Regions from separate parts of the Isoptericola sp. NPDC057559 genome, predicted to be linked through region 1. Evidence: riboswitches for the same ligand, from Rfam matches in the RefSeq annotation. Region 1 holds a riboswitch; each other region holds the start of a gene.
What was found. A riboswitch is a leader RNA that binds a small molecule or an ion and turns the genes downstream of it on or off. The one in region 1 is predicted to bind thiamine pyrophosphate.
Positions count from the first base shown of each region.

Region 2: another riboswitch for thiamine pyrophosphate. It lies ahead of ACFU5J_RS19530 (bifunctional hydroxymethylpyrimidine kinase/phosphomethylpyrimidine kinase); the one in region 1 lies ahead of thiO (glycine oxidase ThiO).
Region 3: another riboswitch for thiamine pyrophosphate. It lies ahead of ACFU5J_RS10645 (thiamine ABC transporter substrate binding subunit); the one in region 1 lies ahead of thiO (glycine oxidase ThiO).
Region 4: another riboswitch for thiamine pyrophosphate. It lies ahead of ACFU5J_RS21800 (ECF transporter S component); the one in region 1 lies ahead of thiO (glycine oxidase ThiO).

Region 1 covers NZ_JBHVFQ010000003.1:197,232-201,418, reverse strand. Annotated here, with positions in the region: gene ACFU5J_RS05975 (OmpA family protein) at 1-6, opposite strand, end outside; gene ACFU5J_RS05970 (hypothetical protein) at 3-683, opposite strand; gene thiE (thiamine phosphate synthase) at 840-1,499, opposite strand; TPP riboswitch at 1,531-1,633, shown strand; gene thiO (glycine oxidase ThiO) at 1,623-2,837, shown strand; gene thiS (sulfur carrier protein ThiS) at 2,834-3,079, shown strand; gene ACFU5J_RS05950 (thiazole synthase) at 3,089-3,901, shown strand; gene ACFU5J_RS05945 (ThiF family adenylyltransferase) at 3,992-4,187, opposite strand, start outside.
Region 2 covers NZ_JBHVFQ010000031.1:17,825-22,011, reverse strand. Annotated here, with positions in the region: gene ACFU5J_RS19535 (ABC transporter ATP-binding protein) at 1-10, opposite strand, end outside; gene ACFU5J_RS19530 (bifunctional hydroxymethylpyrimidine kinase/phosphomethylpyrimidine kinase) at 372-2,024, opposite strand; TPP riboswitch at 2,015-2,130, opposite strand; gene ACFU5J_RS19525 (hypothetical protein) at 2,209-2,853, shown strand; gene ACFU5J_RS19520 (YcnI family protein) at 2,930-3,706, shown strand; gene ACFU5J_RS19515 (copper resistance protein CopC) at 3,703-4,187, shown strand, end outside.
Region 3 covers NZ_JBHVFQ010000008.1:167,250-171,436, reverse strand. Annotated here, with positions in the region: gene ACFU5J_RS10655 (PAS domain-containing protein) at 179-964, shown strand; gene ACFU5J_RS10650 (DUF4235 domain-containing protein) at 1,041-1,307, opposite strand; TPP riboswitch at 1,447-1,551, shown strand; gene ACFU5J_RS10645 (thiamine ABC transporter substrate binding subunit) at 1,624-2,706, shown strand; gene ACFU5J_RS10640 (ABC transporter permease) at 2,706-4,187, shown strand, end outside.
Region 4 covers NZ_JBHVFQ010000052.1:221-4,407, forward strand. Annotated here, with positions in the region: partial or broken gene ACFU5J_RS21780 (hypothetical protein) at 1-158, shown strand, start outside; gene rsfS (ribosome silencing factor) at 155-601, shown strand; gene ACFU5J_RS21790 (histidine phosphatase family protein) at 598-1,287, shown strand; tRNA gene ACFU5J_RS21795 (tRNA-Ala) at 1,377-1,449, shown strand; TPP riboswitch at 1,600-1,712, shown strand; gene ACFU5J_RS21800 (ECF transporter S component) at 1,706-2,341, shown strand; gene ACFU5J_RS21805 (ATP-binding cassette domain-containing protein) at 2,345-3,823, shown strand; gene ACFU5J_RS21810 (energy-coupling factor transporter transmembrane component T) at 3,820-4,187, shown strand, end outside.

The DNA.
Region 1 (4,187 bases):
GCTCACTCGGCGGCGCCGTCGCGGTAGGTGACCGTCGCGTCCGTGAACAGCGGCAGGCCCTCGGCGGGCAGGACGTCGACGGTCGCGGGCTCGCCCTCCGGCGCGGGCAGCACCGCGGACACCTCGACCGCGCCGTGGTTGGGGAACTCGAAGGAGTGCTTCTCGAGCGGGGACACGAGCATCGACTCGCGGCACCGGATCTGCGCGAGCGCCGCGTCCGTCGCGCTGTCGGTGTCCTCCTGCCAGGCGCCCTCGGTGCAGAACGGGCGGTAGGCCTTGAGCCCCGCGCGGTCGGTCACCGTCGTCGCGGGCTCGACGGACATGTCGTACCAGCTGACGCCCGCGTCGGCCGGTGCCGCGTCGTCGTCCCAGCGCAGCGCCCAGCGGACCGTCATCACGCCGTCGCCCACCTCGACCGCGCGCAGCGTCACGGTCACCTCGCCGCCCGGGGCGGCGTCCGAGCCGTGCGGCGTGGCGAGCTTCTGCTCGGCCATCGCCTGGTCGGCGACGGTCGCCGTGCCGGGGTCGGCCGCGGCCTGCTCGGCGTCCGCGCCCTGCTCCGGGCCGCCCGTCGTGGCGGTCGCGTCGTCGTCCGCCTCGCCGGTGCACCCGGCGAGCAGGAGGGAGCCGGCGAGGGCGAGCGCGGTGGCCGTGCGGGCGCGGGCGAAGGGCCGTGCGGTCATGGGTGCTCCGTCTTCCGGGCGGCCGTCGCCGGCCGTGAGGGGGGTCGGCCTCACCCTGGCACGGGCCGCCCGCCCGGGGCGAGAGGATTCGACGGGGAGACCTCCCCATCGGCGACCCGCGCCCGACGGGGAGAGCGCCCGACGGGGAGAGGGTCGTCAGCCGAGGCGCTCGCGGAGCTCGCGCGCGGCACGCTCCGGGTCCGGCGCCTGCGTGATCGCCCGCACGACGACGACCCGGTCCGCGCCCGCGTCGAGCACCTCGCCGAGCCGGGTTGCGTCGACGCCTCCGATCGCGAACCACGGCGTGGCGGGACGGGTCGCGGCGACCTCCCGCAGCAGGTCGAGGCCCACCGCGGCGCGGCCGGGCTTGGTGGGCGTGGCCCACAGCGGGCCCACGCAGAAGTAGTCGACCTCGGGGTCCGCCTCGGCCTGCGCCGCCTGCGCCGCCGAGTGCGTGGAGCGGCCCAGCACCGGGGCCGCACCGAGCAGCCCCCGCACGGCCGGGACGGGCAGGTCCCGCTGCCCCATGTGCACCACGGGCGCCCCCGTCACCGCCGCCACGTCGGCCCGGTCGTTCACCGCCCACAGCGCGCCGTGCTCGGCCGCGACGCGGGCCACGACCTCCTGCAGCTCGAGCTCGCGCGCCACGTCGAGGGACTTGTCGCGCAGCTGCACGACGTCGACCCCGCCCGCGAGCGCCGCGTGCAGGAAGTCCTCGAGGTCGCCGCGGTCCTCGCGGGCGTCGGTGCAGAGGTACAGGCGGGCGGCGGCGAGGCGGGCGCGCGTCGTGCCGGGAGCGGCGCTGGTCGTGGTCACGCCGGTCAGGGTAACCACGGCCCGGGTTACAGTGACGGCGCACGGGAGCCCCGCTCGGGGCTGAGAGGGCGCAGGAGCCGACCGTCGAACCTGATCTGGGTCATGCCAGCGAAGGGAGCGCACATGCCCACGTCCGTCCCTCCGTCCCCCCGCGACGTCGTCGTGGTGGGCGGCGGCATCGTCGGCCTCGCCGTCGCGTGGCGCGCCGCCGCGTCCGGGATGTCCGTCACGGTGCTCGACCCCGCCCCCGGCGACGGCGCGACCCGCGCGGCCGCGGGCATGCTGGCCGCCGTCGCGGAGGCCGACTTCGGCGAGCACGAGCTGACGCGGCTCAACCTCGCGTCCGCCGCGCGCTGGCCGGGCTTCGCCGCCGACCTCGCCGCCGCGTCGGGCCGCGAGGTCCCCCTGCAGCGGGCCGGCTCCCTCGCCGTCGCGTACGACGCCGACGACCTCGCCCTGCTCCGCCGCGTCCTGACGCTGCACCGCGGCTGGGGGCTCGGCTCGGCCGAGCTCACCGTGGCCGACGCCCGCCGCCGCGAGCCGTACCTCGGCCCGCGCCTGGCGGGCGCGGCGGCGGTCGAGGGCGACCTCGCCGTCGACCCGCGCGGGGCCCACGCCGCGCTGCGCGCCGCGCTCGGCGACGCCCTGGTCCCCCGTGCCGCCGTGCGGCTGGAGCGCGACCGCGCGGGCCGGGTCGTCGCGGTGCAGGACGACGCCGGCGCGCGCCACGCCGCGGGCGCCGTGGTGCTCGCGACGGGCGCCGTCCCCGCGGCCGCGCTGCTCGACGCCGTCCCCGAGGCGCCCGTGCCCGTCCGGCCCGTCAAGGGGATCACCCTGCGGCTCGACGCCGGCCCCGGGCTCGCCCTCGAGCACGTGGTGCGCGGCACCGTGCAGGGTCGGCCGGTGTACCTCGTGCCGCGCGCGCCGGGCACCGGGACCGGCCCCGGCGGCGGGCCCGCGCACCGCGAGGTCGTGGTCGGCGCCACCAGCGAGGAGCGACCCGACGACCGCCGGGCCGAGGCCGGCGGCGTCTTCGCCCTCCTGCGCGACGCGCGCGCCCTCGTGCCCGGCATCGACGAGGCCGCGCTCGTCGACGTCACGCCGCGCGCCCGCCCGGCCACCCCCGACAACCTGCCCCTGGTCGGCGCCACCGCGGCCCCCGGGCTGCTGGCCGCCGTCGGCCACGGGCGCAACGGCGTGCTGCTCGCGCCGCTCACCGCGGACGCCGTCGTCGCCGCGCTCACCGGCGCGCCCGCCCCCGACCCCGCGCTGGCCGCCGCCGACCCGCGGCGCTTCGCCCCCTCCCCCGCCCGCCGTACCGAAGGAGCCGTCCGATGACCACCGCGCCCCCCACCCCCACCGCCGCCGTGAACGGCGAGCCCTACCCGCTCGACGGGCCGCACGGCGACGGCGTCGAGGCCCTGGTCGCCGCCCTCGTCCCCGCGTTCGTGGCCGACGGCACGGTGCAGGGCATCGCCGTCGCCGTCAACGACGCCGTCGTCCCCCGCGGCCTGTGGGCCGGCACCCGCGTCGCGCCCGGCGACCGGGTCGAGATCGTCACCGCCGTCCAGGGCGGCTGAGGAGGAACCATGACCAGCACCGCGACCCTCGCCGACCCGCTCGAGATCGCCGGCACCACGATCGGCTCGCGCCTCGTCATGGGCACGGGCGGGGCGGCCAACCTCATGACGCTCGAGGACGCGCTGGTCGCGTCCGGCACCGGGCTCACCACCGTGGCGATGCGGCGCGTCGCGGTGCGGCCCGGCGGGGCGGGCGCCGAGGACGGCGGCATCTGGGGCCTGCTCGAGCGCCTCGGGATCCGCGCCCTGCCCAACACCGCCGGCTGCTTCTCGGCCCGCGAGGCGGTGCTCACCGCGCGGCTCGCCCGCGAGGCGTGCGGCACCGACTGGGTGAAGCTCGAGGTGATCGCCGACGACGTCACCCTCCTGCCCGACCCGTTCGGCCTCGTCGAGGCCGCCGAGGAGCTCGTGCGCGACGGGTTCGTCGTGCTGCCGTACACCAACGACGACCCGATCCTGGCCCGCCGCCTGGAGGACGTCGGCTGCGCCGCCGTCATGCCGCTGGGCGCTCCGATCGGCACCGGCCTGGGCGTGCTCAACCCGCGCAACATCGAGGCGATCGCCGCCGCCGCGCGGGTCCCCGTCATCCTCGACGCGGGCGTGGGCACGGCGTCCGACGCGGCCCTCGCGATGGAGCTCGGCTGCGCCGGCGTCCTGCTCGCCACCGCCGTCACGCGGGCCGCGGACCCCGTCCGGATGGCGCACGCCATGCGCCTGGCCGTCCAGGCCGGCCGGCTCGCCGCCGGCGCCGGCCGCATCCCGCGGCGCGAGGGCGCCTTGGCCAGCTCGACGCCCGACGGCCGCCTCGACCTCGCCCTCTGACCGCCCCGCCCGCCCGGCGCGAGGGTCCGCACCATGCCGAGGTGGGCCCGTGCTCGAGCCACCTCGCGAGGTGTGCGGACCCCCTCGGCGTCAGACGGCGAGGAGGAGCGCGGGCGCGCCGCCCTCGACGGACCGGGCGTCGACGCCCGCGGCGCGGGCGACGTCGGCGACGCGGGCCGAGCGGGCGCCCGCGGCGCAGACCAGCAGCACGGGGCGGTCGACGGGCAGCTCCGCGCGCGCCACGTCGGCGCCGTCGGGCCCGAGGAACACGCCGCTCGGCACGAGC
Region 2 (4,187 bases), on a different contig from region 1:
GCCGCCGCACCGACGCGATCGTGGAGAGCTCGGAGCCCGCGGGGGCGGCCGTGGCCTGCGGGCCGGCGGGACCGGGCGGCCCCGACGACCGGCCGGGCGGGGTGCCGGGCGCGGCGGGTCGGCGCGCGGCGGAGGAGGCGGAGCTCCTCCTCGGACTGTCGGAGGGATCGGCGCCTGCGGCGCCTCTGCTGCTGCTGCGCGGTGCGCGCGTTGTGTCGGGCATCACCACCATTCTGACACCCGCCACCGACACGCTTGCCCCGGTCACCCCTCCTTGGCAAGCGTTTGCCCGGCACGCGGTGAAGGCGCGGCGAAGGCATGGCGCCGGGCTGACCCGGCGGGTGACCCGAGGCGCCCCGGCGCGGCGGACCTCACCCCGCCGCGGCCCCGGCGAGCGCGACCGCACGGGGCTCGGCGGCCTGGTCGAAGAACGCGAGCTCGTGCTCGCACGCCCGCTGGAAGGCCGCCGCCATCCGCGCCCGCGTGGCGGGCCCGGCGTCCCCGGCGGCGCGGCGCAGGACGGCGACCGCCCGGCGGGTCGAGGCGGCGAACTCCTCGTCGGCGTAGGTGCCCAGCCAGGCGGAGTACGGGTGGCCGGGGCGGTTCAGCGCGGCCAGCCGCTCCCCCACGTCCTGGTAGATCCAGTAGCAGGGCAGGACGGCGGCGACGAGCGTCGCGTAGTCGTCGCCCGCGCCGCGCAGGTGCTCGAGGTACGCCGCCGTCGTCCGGCTGGCCGGCACGTCGGTCGGCTCGCCGCCGAGCCAGCTCGTGTGCAGGTCGAGCTCCGTGACCAGCGCGCCGTGCGCCCCGCCGGCCCAGAAGGTCTGCTCGGCGCGCGTGGGGGCGAGCTGGCTCGCGCGGGCCAGGCAGCGGGAGTACTCGCGCAGGTAGATCGCGTCCTGCTCGAGGTAGGTGCGGAACCGGTCGGCGGCGAGCGACCCGTCGCCGAGCGCGCGCACGAACGGCAGCCCGTCGATCGCGGCGCGCACCGGGGCGGCGGCGTCCCACCACCGGTCGACGGCGGCCCGGCCGGCCGCGGCGGCGGCACCGTCCTGCGCACCCGGCCGCTCCCGCTCCACCGCGCCCGACGGGGTGCTCTCCGCGAGATGGTCGACGGGCCCGTGCCCGCCGCCGACGCGCAGCGCCTCCCCCGCCCGGATCGCGGCCGCGAGCCACGCCTTCGTGGCGCGCAGCGCCTCGGCCCAGTCGCCGGTGCGGGCGTACCGGGCCGCCAGCCCGCTCGACAGGGAGCAGCCGGTGCCGTGCGTCGCCGTCGTACGCACCCGCTCGCCGGCCAGCTCCAGCAGCACGCCGTCGGCACCGACGAGGGCGTCCGGGGCGCCGGCGCCGTCGTCGCCGGTCAGGTGACCGCCCTTGGCCACCACGAGCACGTCGTGGCGCGCGGCGAGCCGGCGCGCCTGGTCGAGCGCCGCGGCCCAGGAGGCGGCCGGCGGCTCCTCGACGAGCACCGCGAGCTCCGGCAGGTTGGGCGTGACCACGTCGACCCTCGCGAGCAGGTCCCGCACGGCGCGCTCGGCCGTCGGGTCGAGCAGGCGGTCGCCGCTGGTGGCCACCATCACCGGGTCGAGCACGACGGCCGGGCGGGGCGACGTCGCCCCGCCCGGCAGCCCGTCCAGCCACGCCCCGACGGCCCGCGCGACGGGCGCGGCCGCGAGCATCCCGATCTTCACCGCGTCGATCGCGACGTCGTCCGCGAGCGCGTCGAGCTGGGCCGTGAGGAACTCCGCGGGCGGCACGTGCACCCCCCGCACGCCGCGGGTGTTCTGCGCCGTCAGGGCGGTCAGCGCCGCCATCCCGTACCCGCCCGCGGCCGCGACCGCCTTGAGGTCCGCCTGGACCCCGGCGCCGCCCGAGGGGTCGGAGCCCGCGATCGCGAGGACGCGGGGCCGGCTGGGCGGGGCCGCGCGGTCGGTGGTGCCGTGCTCGGTGGTGCCCTGGCCCGTGGTGCCACGGTCGGTGGTGCCCTGGTGGGCGGAGCTGTCGTAACGTGCGCGCACGCTCATGCCGACATCCCTTCGCTAGTACGAGCTAGATCAGGTTCGACGGGTGTGATCTCAGCGTCCAGGCGCCGGCCGGGGCCGACGGCGGGAGGCACCCCGTGTCGTTCGGCGCCACCGTAGCCCACCGCCCGCGAGGGGCGTCCGCGCGTCCCACCAGGCGCGTCGCCCGCCGGGATAGGGTGCGGGGGTGTCCGTGGTCGTCCGTCGTGTGCGCGAGCTCCTCGTCGCCGGCACGACGCTCAGCATCGCGGCCGCCGCCCACCTCCTGGCCGGCGGCTCGCTGCCCGGTGCACCCCTCGCGTGGCTGGTCGTGCTGGCGCTCTCGGCGCCCGTCGCCGTCTGGACGGCGCGACGCCGGCTGACGCTCCGTCGCCTGCTGCCCGCCATGGTCGCGCTGCAGCTCGTGCAGCACTCCGCCCTGTCGGTGCTCGGCGCCGCCCCCGCCGGTGACGCCGGGACGACGGCCACCGCCCTCGCCGGGCACGCCGGCCACGACCTCGGGCCCGGCTCCCTGCCTCCCGCGGCCGGCGTCGCCACGCACCTGGAGCACGCCGCGGACGGCGGCACCACCACGTGGATGCTCGCCGCGCACGCCGTCGCGGTCGTCCTGACGGCGCTGCTGCTGGCCGCCGGCGACCGGGCCGCGGCGAACGTCGCCTCGCACCTGGCGCACGTCGCCCTGCTGGTGCAGGGCCCCCCGGCGCTGCCCGTGGTGCGGCGCGGCCCGGTCGTCGCCGGGCCCGCCTGGCGCCCGCTGCCCTGGGACGCCCGCCGCCGCCCCGCGCCGCGCGGACCGCCGTCGTGGCGCGGCGCCCTCGTGCGCGCCGCCTGAGCCTGCCCCGGTCCGAGGTCGGACGGGGCGGGCCCCGCCGTCCCACGACCCCCTCGAACCACCGGAGCAGACAGCCATGTCCTCGACCACCCTTGCCCGCACCAGCCCCCGCCGCGCCGCCGTCGCCGTGCGCACCCGCCGGCTCGCCGGCGCGGCCGCCCTCGCCGTCCCGGCCCTCGTGCTCGGCGCCGCCGCCGCGTCCGCGCACGTGACGGTGACGCCGGACTCGGCCGAGTCCGGCGCCTACGCCACCCTGACCTTCAAGGTCCCCAACGAGTCCCCCGAGGCCTCGACGACCGCCGTGAAGGTCGCCCTGCCGACCGACACGCCGTTCACCAGCGTGTCCGTCGAGCCCGTCCCCGGGTGGAGCGCGAAGGTGACCCGGGCCGCGCTGCCCGAGCCCGTCGACGTCCAGGGCACCACCCTCACCGAGGCGCCCGCGAGCGTCGAGTGGACCGCCGACGACCCGGACGCCGGCATCGCGCCCGGAGAGTTCCTCCGCTTCTCGGTCTCGGCCGGCGCCGTGCCCGACGGCGTCGACACGATCACGCTTCCGACCACGCAGACGTACTCCGACGGCGAGGTCGTCGAGTGGGACCAGCCCGCGACGGGCGACGACGAGCCCGAGCACCCCGCCCCCGTGCTGCAGGTCGTCCCCGCGACCGGGGGCGACGCGCACGGCGCCGCGTCCGACACGGCGGCGCAGGCGTCGGACGGGGCGGGCGCCGACGGCGGCTCCGACGACACCCTGCCCCTCGCGCTCGGCGCGGCCGGCCTCGGGCTGGGCCTCGTGGGCGCGGTGACGGGCGTCGCCGCCCTCGCCCGCACGCGCGCCCGGACGGGGCAGCAGTGACCCGCCGCCGGCGCGGCACGGCCCGCCGCGCGCTCCTGGCCGGCGCGGGCGCCGTCGGGCTCGCCCTCGCGGGCGCGGTCGGGCTGGCCGGGCCGGCGAGCGCGCACAACGTCGTCGTCGGGACGACGCCGGCCACGGGCTCGACCGTGACCGAGGCGCCCGAGTCCGTCGAGGTGACCTTCGACGAGGCGGTCCTCAACCTCGCCGCGGACGGGTCGAGCACCGTGATCTCCGTGACCGACGCGGACGGCGCCGAGCACGCGACCGGGTGCCCCACCACCCAGGACCGCACGGCGTCCGTGCCGGTGACGCTCGGCCCGGCGGGCGAGTACACCGTGGACTGGCGCATCGTGTCCGCCGACGGGCACCCGACCAGCGGGCAGTTCTCGTTCACCTACGACCCGCCCGCCGGGACCACCGCGGCCACCCCGGACGCCGCCGCCACGCCGTGCGGCTCCCCCGCCGCCGGCGCCGACGAGGC
Region 3 (4,187 bases), on a different contig from region 1:
CGCGACCACGGGGTCGAGTGCTCCGCGCGACGGGCGCCGGCGCACACCGTTGCCACGGGTCCGCATTTTCCCCCGCGCGAGCCCCTCCACGGGGTGGCGCCGACGCCTCGTCCCGGTACCGTGTGAAGCCAAGAGATCTGCCTGGCAGACCCAGCTGCACCGCACTGGGAGGTGAGCCATGTCGATACCCGGCACTCCGAACGACCACCAGCGCCGCGAGCTCGTCGCTCTCGCGGAGCTGCTCGGCGCCGGTAGCCAGCTGCTCGTGGGCCAGTACCGCGTCGAGGTCGCCACGGGCTCGTGGTGGTGGTCGGACGAGGTCTATCGGATCTTCGGGCGGGAGCCCGGGGCCATCGAGCCCGGTCCGGAGGTGCTCCGCGCCCACCTGCACCCCGACGACCGCGAGCGGCTCTCCCGCACCGCGACGGTGGCGCTCGGGACCGGGCGCCCGTTCGCGGGCGGGCACCGCGTGGTGGACGACCACGGGCGCACGCACTCGGTGGTGGTGACCGGGCAGGCCCGGCACGGCGCCGACGGCGCGTCGTCGCAGCTCGTCGGCTACGTCATCGACACCAGCCCCGTGGTGCGCGACGCGCTGGAGCGCGAGGCCCACCGCGCCGTCTCGCGGGCGTTCGTCGCCGCCGCCGCGTCGGAGCAGGCGAAGGGCGCGATCATGGCGGTCTGCGGCGTGGACGAGTCGGTGGCCACGGAGGTGCTCACCGACGTCGGCGCCCAGGTGGGCGTCTCCGCCCAGTCCGCGGGCGAGCAGGTGATGAAGGAGCTCTCGCGGCCCGTCGGCGACCGCGACACGGCGCTCACCGCCGCGGAGGTCGTCCGGGGGGCGCCGCCCGCGAAGGACGCGGCCGACCGGCTGAGCCACGCGCTCGCCGCCGTGCGGCCGGTGGACCGGCCCCACGGCCACGACGCGCAGCTCGCGCGCCGTCGGCCCCGCGCGAGCCGCTGACCCTCACGCTCGGCACGCGCGGCTCCGGACGGGCGACGGCCCGGGCTCGCGCGGTGCGGGCCCGGGCCGTCGGCGCTCAGTGGCTGGGGATGAAGCGGGCGGCCGCGCGCACGGCCCCCCGGCGCGCGAGCCGCTTCGCGAGGACGGCGACGCCCCCGGAGACGGCCGCGAAGGTCACGGCCTGGATGATGGAGATCTCGTCGTCGTCCACGTTGGTGGGGGCGACGTTGCCCGTCGCCTTCTCCCACACCACCCCGATCAGCTTCTGCGCGACCCATCCGGCGGCGATCGTCAGCACCACCGTGCCGACCTTCACGCCCAGCGGCTGCTCGGTGTCCGTCACGTGCTCTCCCTCGGTCGGTCCCCGGCGTGGCCGGTGCGTCGTCGTACGGTGCCCGCGGGCGTCGTGGCACGTCAGGCATGTCACACCAGGGCCCCGCGGACGGGACCACGGTAGCGCGGCGCCGGTGTGTAGGCTCGTGGTGATACGACAGGGGAGCGCCCACCGGCGCTGAGAGTGCGGAACGCCGCAGACCCTCGAACCTGACCCGGTTAGGACCGGTGGAGGAAGTCGGGAATCTCGTTCCCTGCGGGACGGCCGCACCACGACGGTGCCGGGTGCCCGCAGGACCCCCTTCTCGCACTCTGAGGAGGACAGCATGACCCACAGGACCTCGCGGCCCCGGACCACGACGGCCGCGGCGGGCGTCGCCGTCGTCGCCCTGCTGCCGCTGCTGGCGGCGTGCGGCGGCGGGAGCGGGCCGGACGACGCGGCGAGCGCGTCGGACACCCTCACGCTCGTCACGCACGACTCGTTCGCCGTCTCCGACGACGTGCTGGCCGCGTTCGAGAAGGAGTCCGGCCTCACCGTGAAGCAGGTGGCCCCGGGCGACGCCGGCACGCTGGTGAACCAGCTCGTGCTCACCAAGGACGCGCCGCTGGGCGACGTCGTCTTCGGCGTGGACAACACCTACGCGTCGCGGGTCGTCGACGCGGGTGTCTTCCAGAAGTACCAGCCGGCCGACCTGGACCCGCGGGTCGCGGCGTACGCGCCGGACGACCTCGCGGGCACGCTGACGCCCGTCGACGTGGGCGACGTCTGCATGAACCTCGACGACGGCTGGTTCGAGAAGAACGACGTCACGCCGCCGGCCACGCTGGAGGACCTCGCGAAGCCGGCGTACCAGGACCTGACCGTCGTCACGAACCCCGCGACGTCGTCGCCGGGCCTCGCGTTCCTGCTCGCCACGATCGGCGCGTTCGGCGCCGACGGCTGGCAGGGCTACTGGTCCGACCTGCGCGCCAACGGCGTCAAGGTGGCCGAGTCGTGGGAGGACGCTTACTACGTGGACTTCTCCGGCGCGGGCGAGGGCGGCAAGCGGCCGATCGCGCTGTCGTACGCGACGTCCCCCGCGTTCACGGTGACCGACGACGGGAAGTCGTCGACCACGAGCGCGATGCTCGACACGTGCTTCCGGCAGGTCGAGTACGCGGGGGTGCTCACGGGCGCCGCGAACCCCGAGGGCGCCGAGAAGCTCGTCGACTTCCTCACCTCCGAGGCGTTCCAGGCGGACGTGCCCGGGCAGATGTACATGTACCCGGCCGACCCGGGTGTCGAGCTGCCCGCCGACTGGCAGCAGTTCGCACCCCTGGCCGACAAGCCGTTCGAGGTGGCGCCCGCCGACGTGGCCGCGCACCGTGACGAGTGGATCGAGCAGTGGACGGCGACGGTCGTCGACTGATGCGCCGCACCGGCGTCCCGGCCGCGCGGGTCACCCGGTCGGCGCGGTGGCGCGCGGACCGCTGGGGCGCATGGCTCGGCTGGGGCGCCGCCGTCGTGCTCCCGCTGGGGTTCCTCGCGGTCTTCTTCGCGTGGCCCGTGGTGTCGCTCGTCCTGCAGGGGTTCTTCACCGAGACCGCGGCGGGGCGCGCGCTCGACCTGTCCGGCTTCGCCGAGGTGCTGTCGCAGCCGCGCACGTGGCGGATCGTCGGCCAGACGCTGGCGCAGGCCGTCACGGGCACGGTGCTGTCCGTGCTGCTGGGCCTGCCGGGCGCGTACGTGCTGTACCGGTGCCGCTTCCCGGGCCGCACGCTCGTGCGCGGCCTGGTCACCGTGCCGTTCGTGCTGCCCAGCGTGGTCGTCGGCGTCGCGTTCCGCGCCTTGTTCGCCCCCGGTGGCCCGCTCGGCTGGGCGCACCTGGAGGAGAGCTTCGCCGGCATCGTGCTGGCGCTCGTCTTCTTCAACTACGCCGTCGTGGTGCGCACCGTGGGCGGCATGTGGGAGCGCCTGGACCCGCGCGCCGAGCAGGCGGCGCGAGCCCTCGGCGCCACGCCCTGGCGCGCCTTCCGCACGGTGACGCTGCCCGCCCTCGGGCCGGCGATCGCCTCGGCCGCCGCGGTGGTGTTCCTGTTCTGCGCGACGGCGTTCGGCGTCGTGCTCGTCCTCGGCGGGCTGCGCTACGGCACCATCGAGACGGAGATCTGGATCCGCACCACCCAGTTCCTCGACCTGCGCTCCGCGGCGGTGCTCTCGGTGCTGCAGCTCGTCGTGGTGGGGGCCGCCCTGGCGGTCAGCTCCCGGGCCCGGTCCCGCCGGGAGCGCGCGCTGCACCTCACCAGCGACCGGGTCGCCGCGCACCGGCTGCGGCTGCGCGGGGGCGCCGACGGCGCGGACATCGTGCCCGCCCTCGTCACGCTCGTCGTCGTGGCGGGCCTGCTCGTGCTCCCGATGGCCGGCCTCGTCACCCGGTCCCTGCACGGCCCCGACGGGTCGTGGAGCCTCGCCAACTACGCGGCGCTCGGCACCACCGGCGGGCGCAACGCGCTCACGGTCACGGTGTGGGAGGCGCTCGCGAACTCGCTGCGCACCGCCGCCTGGGCCGCGGCCATCGCCGTCGTCGTCGGCGGGCTCGTGGCCCTCGTCGTGTCCCGGCGCCCGCGCCGGGCCGGCCTGCGGCGGGCGGTCGGGGTGCTCGACGCCGCGTTCATGCTGCCGCTCGGCGTGTCCGCGGTGACCGTCGGGTTCGGCTTCCTCATCACCCTGGACCGGCCGCTCGGGCTCGACGTCGACCTGCGCACCTCCGGCGCCCTGGTGCCGATCGCGCAGGCCGTCGTGGCGATCCCGCTGGTCGTGCGGACGATGCTGCCCGTGCTGCGGGCCATCGACCCGCGCCTGCGCGAGGCGGCCGCCACCCTGGGCGCGGCGCCCGGGCGGGTGCTGCGG
Region 4 (4,187 bases), on a different contig from region 1:
TGCACTACATCGTGCTGGTCGTCGTCGCGTTCGTGCTCGGCCTGCTGGTGTGGAAGCTCCTGCTCGCCGGCTCGGACGACAAGAGCTTCAGCACCGACTCCGCCGCACCCGCGGTGACCCACTCCCTCACGACACCCCAGCCTGGAGCCGCAGCATGACCGCCACCCCCCGCGCCGTCGAGCTGGCGATCGCCGCCGCCCGGGCCGCCTCGGACCGCAAGGCGCAGGAGATCATCGCGCTCGACGTGAGCGAGCAGCTCGTCCTCACGGACGTGTTCCTCATCGCGTCCGGCACCAACGAGCGCCAGGTCTCGGCGATCGTGGACGCCGTCGAGGAGGCGATGATCAAGGCCGGCGCCAAGCCGATCCGTCGCGAGGGCAAGGCGCAGGCGCGCTGGGTGCTGCTCGACTTCGGCGACGTCGTCGTGCACGTGCAGCACGCCGAGGACCGCGTGTACTACGCGCTGGAGCGCCTCTGGAAGGACTGCCCCGCCATCGACCTGCCCGAGGACGCGCGGGGCGGCGACGGCGCGGCCGCGGCGGCGGAGTACGGCGACGCCGCGGGCGACGGAGCGATCCGCCTCGCGGGCGACGAGCGGTGACGGCCGGCACGGTCGTCCTGCTCCGCCACGCCCGTACGGCGTACAACGCGTCCCTGCGGCTGCAGGGGCAGATCGACATCCCCCTCGACGACGTCGGCCGGTGGCAGGCGGGGGAGGGCGGCTCCGCCCTCGCGTCGTCGCACCGGGCGACGCGCATCGTGTCCTCCGACCTGGGCCGCGCCCTCGAGACGGCGACCGCGTACGCGGAGGCGCTCGGCGGCGCCCCCGTGCAGACCGACGTGCGGCTCCGCGAGCGCGGCTTCGGCGACTGGGAGGGCATGACGGGCGCGGAGATCTCCGCGCGCTGGCCCGAGGAGTACGCCGCCTGGCGGCGGGGTGCCGAGCCGGCGGGCGCGGGGGCCGAGTCCAAGGCGGCCGTCGCCGCGCGGATGACCGAGGCGGTCGCCGAGCACGCCGAGCAGCTGGACGACGACGCGACCCTGGTGCTGGTCTCCCACGGCGCCGCGATCTCCCTGGGGGTCACGGCCCTGCTCGGTCTCGACCCGACCTCGTGGCGCGGGCTGGCCGGCATGCACAACGTGCACTGGTCGCACCTGCACCGGTCGGGGGAGGGCGCCGTCCCGGCCTGGCGGCTCGTCGCGCACAACGTGGGCGCCGGATACCCGCTGGACCACTGGCAGGCCGGTCCGGACTGGAATTTGGAACCTGACCCGAAGTCTGCCTAAGATATCGACGTTCCGAGGGGCGCAAGACCGGAGGAACACACCGAATCAGACGAATCGTCGGTCGCTCGCGGCCACGAGAGTCGGTTCTCGGGGCTGTGGCGCAGCTGGTAGCGCACCTGCATGGCATGCAGGGGGTCAGGGGTTCGAGTCCCCTCAGCTCCACCCCGACGAGAAGGCCCGGAACCCTCAGGTTCCGGGCCTTCTCGCATGTGCGGGGTCTCGCGCCGGCCCACGCTGCGGGACGACCTTGCGCCCGGCGACCGGTCGCCTAGGGTGGGCTGCGGCCGCGTCGTCGGCCGCCACATCTGAAGACACCCATGACAGGGGAGCGCCGTCGAAGGGGCGCTGAGAGTGCGGGCACGAGCCGCAGACCCTTGGAACCTGCTCCGGTTAGCACCGGCGAAGGGAGTTACCTGGAATGTCCGCGCCCATCGCACGTCCGACCGTCCTCGGGACGGTTCGCGCGAACCTGCGGTACCGCACCGTCGACCTGGTCACGATGGCGATGCTCGGCGTCGCCGTCGGCGTCGTCTTCTGGGGCTGGACGCAGCTCTACCACCTGCTCTCGGCCGGTCTGGTCGTCGTGTTCCCGCCGGCCACCGGCCTGCTCGGCGGCGGATGGCTGCTCGGTGGCGTGCTCGGCGGACTCATCGTCCGCAAGCCCGGCGCCGCGCTGCTCACCGAGGTCGTGGCCGCGAGCGTCGAGGCCCTGCTCGGCGCAGGCTGGGGCTTCTCCGCCATCGTCTCGGGCGTCGTGCAGGGGTTCGGCGTCGAGCTCGTGCTGGCGCTGTTCCTGTACCGGCGGTTCGGCAGCGCCGTCGCGGCGCTGTCGGGCGCCGCGGCGGGCGCCTGCGGCGCCGTCTACGAGTGGTTCGCCTACTACCCCGACTGGCAGTGGGGCTTCCGCCTCGCCTACCTCGGCCTCTTCGCGCTGTCCGGCGCGCTCCTCGCCGGGCTCGGCGGCGCGGCGCTCGTGCGCGCCCTCGCCCGCGCCGGCGTGCTCGACGCGTTCGGGCCCGGCAGGGACCTGGCCGACCGCGCCGCCCGGGGCTGAGGGGTGGCGCGCGCACGGCTGCAGGGCCTCACGTGGCGCCCCACCGGTCGGGCGGCACCCGTGCTCGACGGGCTCGACCTCACGGTCGGCGCCGGGGAGCGCGTCGGGCTCGTCGGGCCCAGCGGGGCCGGCAAGTCGACCGTGCTGCACGCCCTGGCGGGCGTGCTCGGCGACCCGCTGCCGGGCGACCTGTCCGGCACCGCGCACGTGGACGGCGTCGTCGGCCTCGTGCTGCAGGACCCGGGCGCCGCCGTCGTCGCCGAGCGGATCGGCAGGGACGTCGCGTTCGGGCCCGAGAACGCGGGCCTGCCGCGCGACGAGATCTGGCGCCGCACCCGCGGGGCGCTCGACCGCGTGGGCCTGCGGTACCCGCTCGACCGGCCCACGTCGGCGCTGTCGGGCGGCGAGCTCCAGAGGCTCGCGCTCGCCGGCGCGCTGGCCCGCGACCCGGACCTGCTGCTCCTCGACGAGCCGACCGCCATGCTCGACCCGGACGCCGCGGCCGAGGTGCGGTCCGCGGTGCTCGACGCGATCGCCGGCACCGACACCTCGCTGGTGGTCGTCGACCACCAGGTCGGGCCGTGGCTGGAGCACCTGGACCGGGTGGTCGTGCTCGGCCCGGGCGGCGTCGTCACGCACGACGTCGCGCCGGGCGCGCTGCGCCCGCCGGGGCCGGGGACGGAGCCCGCGCTCCGGGCAGCGCTCACGGACGCCGGCGTCTGGCTCCCGGGGGTGCCGGCGCCCACCCCGCTGTCGGTGCCCGCGGCGCTGGTCGCGCCGGAGGACGCCGGGCCCGACGTGACCGTCGACGCGCTCGGCGTCGACCTCACGACGCGCGGCCTGCACGGCCGCACCACCACCCGCGCGCTCGACGGCGTCGACGCCCGCCTCCCTGCCGGCCGTCTCACCACGATCACCGGCCCCTCGGGGGCCGGGAAGTCCACGCTCGTCGCGGCCCTGGCCGGGCACCTGCGGCCCGCGCGGGGCCGCCTCGCCGGGGCGCCCGGACGCGGCACCCGGTCCCGCGAGCTCGCCCGCCGCTGCGGCTGGGTGCCGCAGCACCCCGAGCACGGGCTGCTCGCCCTGCGCGTGCGCGACGAGGTGGTGCTCACCGGTCGGCGGCTGGGCGTGCCGGTGGACCTGGAGGCGGTGCTCGGGCTGCTGCGTCTCGACCACCTCGCCGACGCGCACCCGTTCCGCCTCTCCGGCGGCGAGCAGCGGCGCCTGGCCCTGGCGGCGGCGCTCGCGCACCGGCCTCCCCTGGCGCTGCTCGACGAGCCGACCGTGGGCCAGGACCGGCACACGTGGGCGGCGGTGGCCGGGTGGGCCGTCGCCGCGGCGGGGCACGGCGCCACCGTCGCGGCGAGCACCCACGACCGGCACCTCGTCGGCCTCGCCGACCACCGCGTCGCCCTGCCGCCGTGCAGGCGGGACGGGCAGGACCGGGGCGCGTCCGGCCCGGGGCGGGTGGTGGCGGCGTGACCGGGGTGCTCGGGCGGGTGAACCCGCTCGTGCTCGTGGCGCTCGGGCTGCTGGGGTTGGTCGCCTCGTTCGGGGTGCGCGACCTGGCGTCGGCGGCCGTCGCGCTGGGCGCCTGCCTCGTCTGCGGGGTGGCGGGCCTGCCGCGGAGGTCCGGCGCGCCGGCCCGCTATCTGGCCGTGGTCGTGGCCGTCGCGTCGGTCACGTGGTCCACGTGGCTGCTGGGCGGGCGCGACCTCGAGGTCGCGGCCGTCGCGGGGATGCGGATCGCGGTGCTCGCCCTGCCCGGGGTCGCGCTCGCGCCCCTGGTCGACCCGAGCGGGCTGGCCGACCAGCTGGGCCAGCGCCTGCGGCTGCCCGCGCGGTT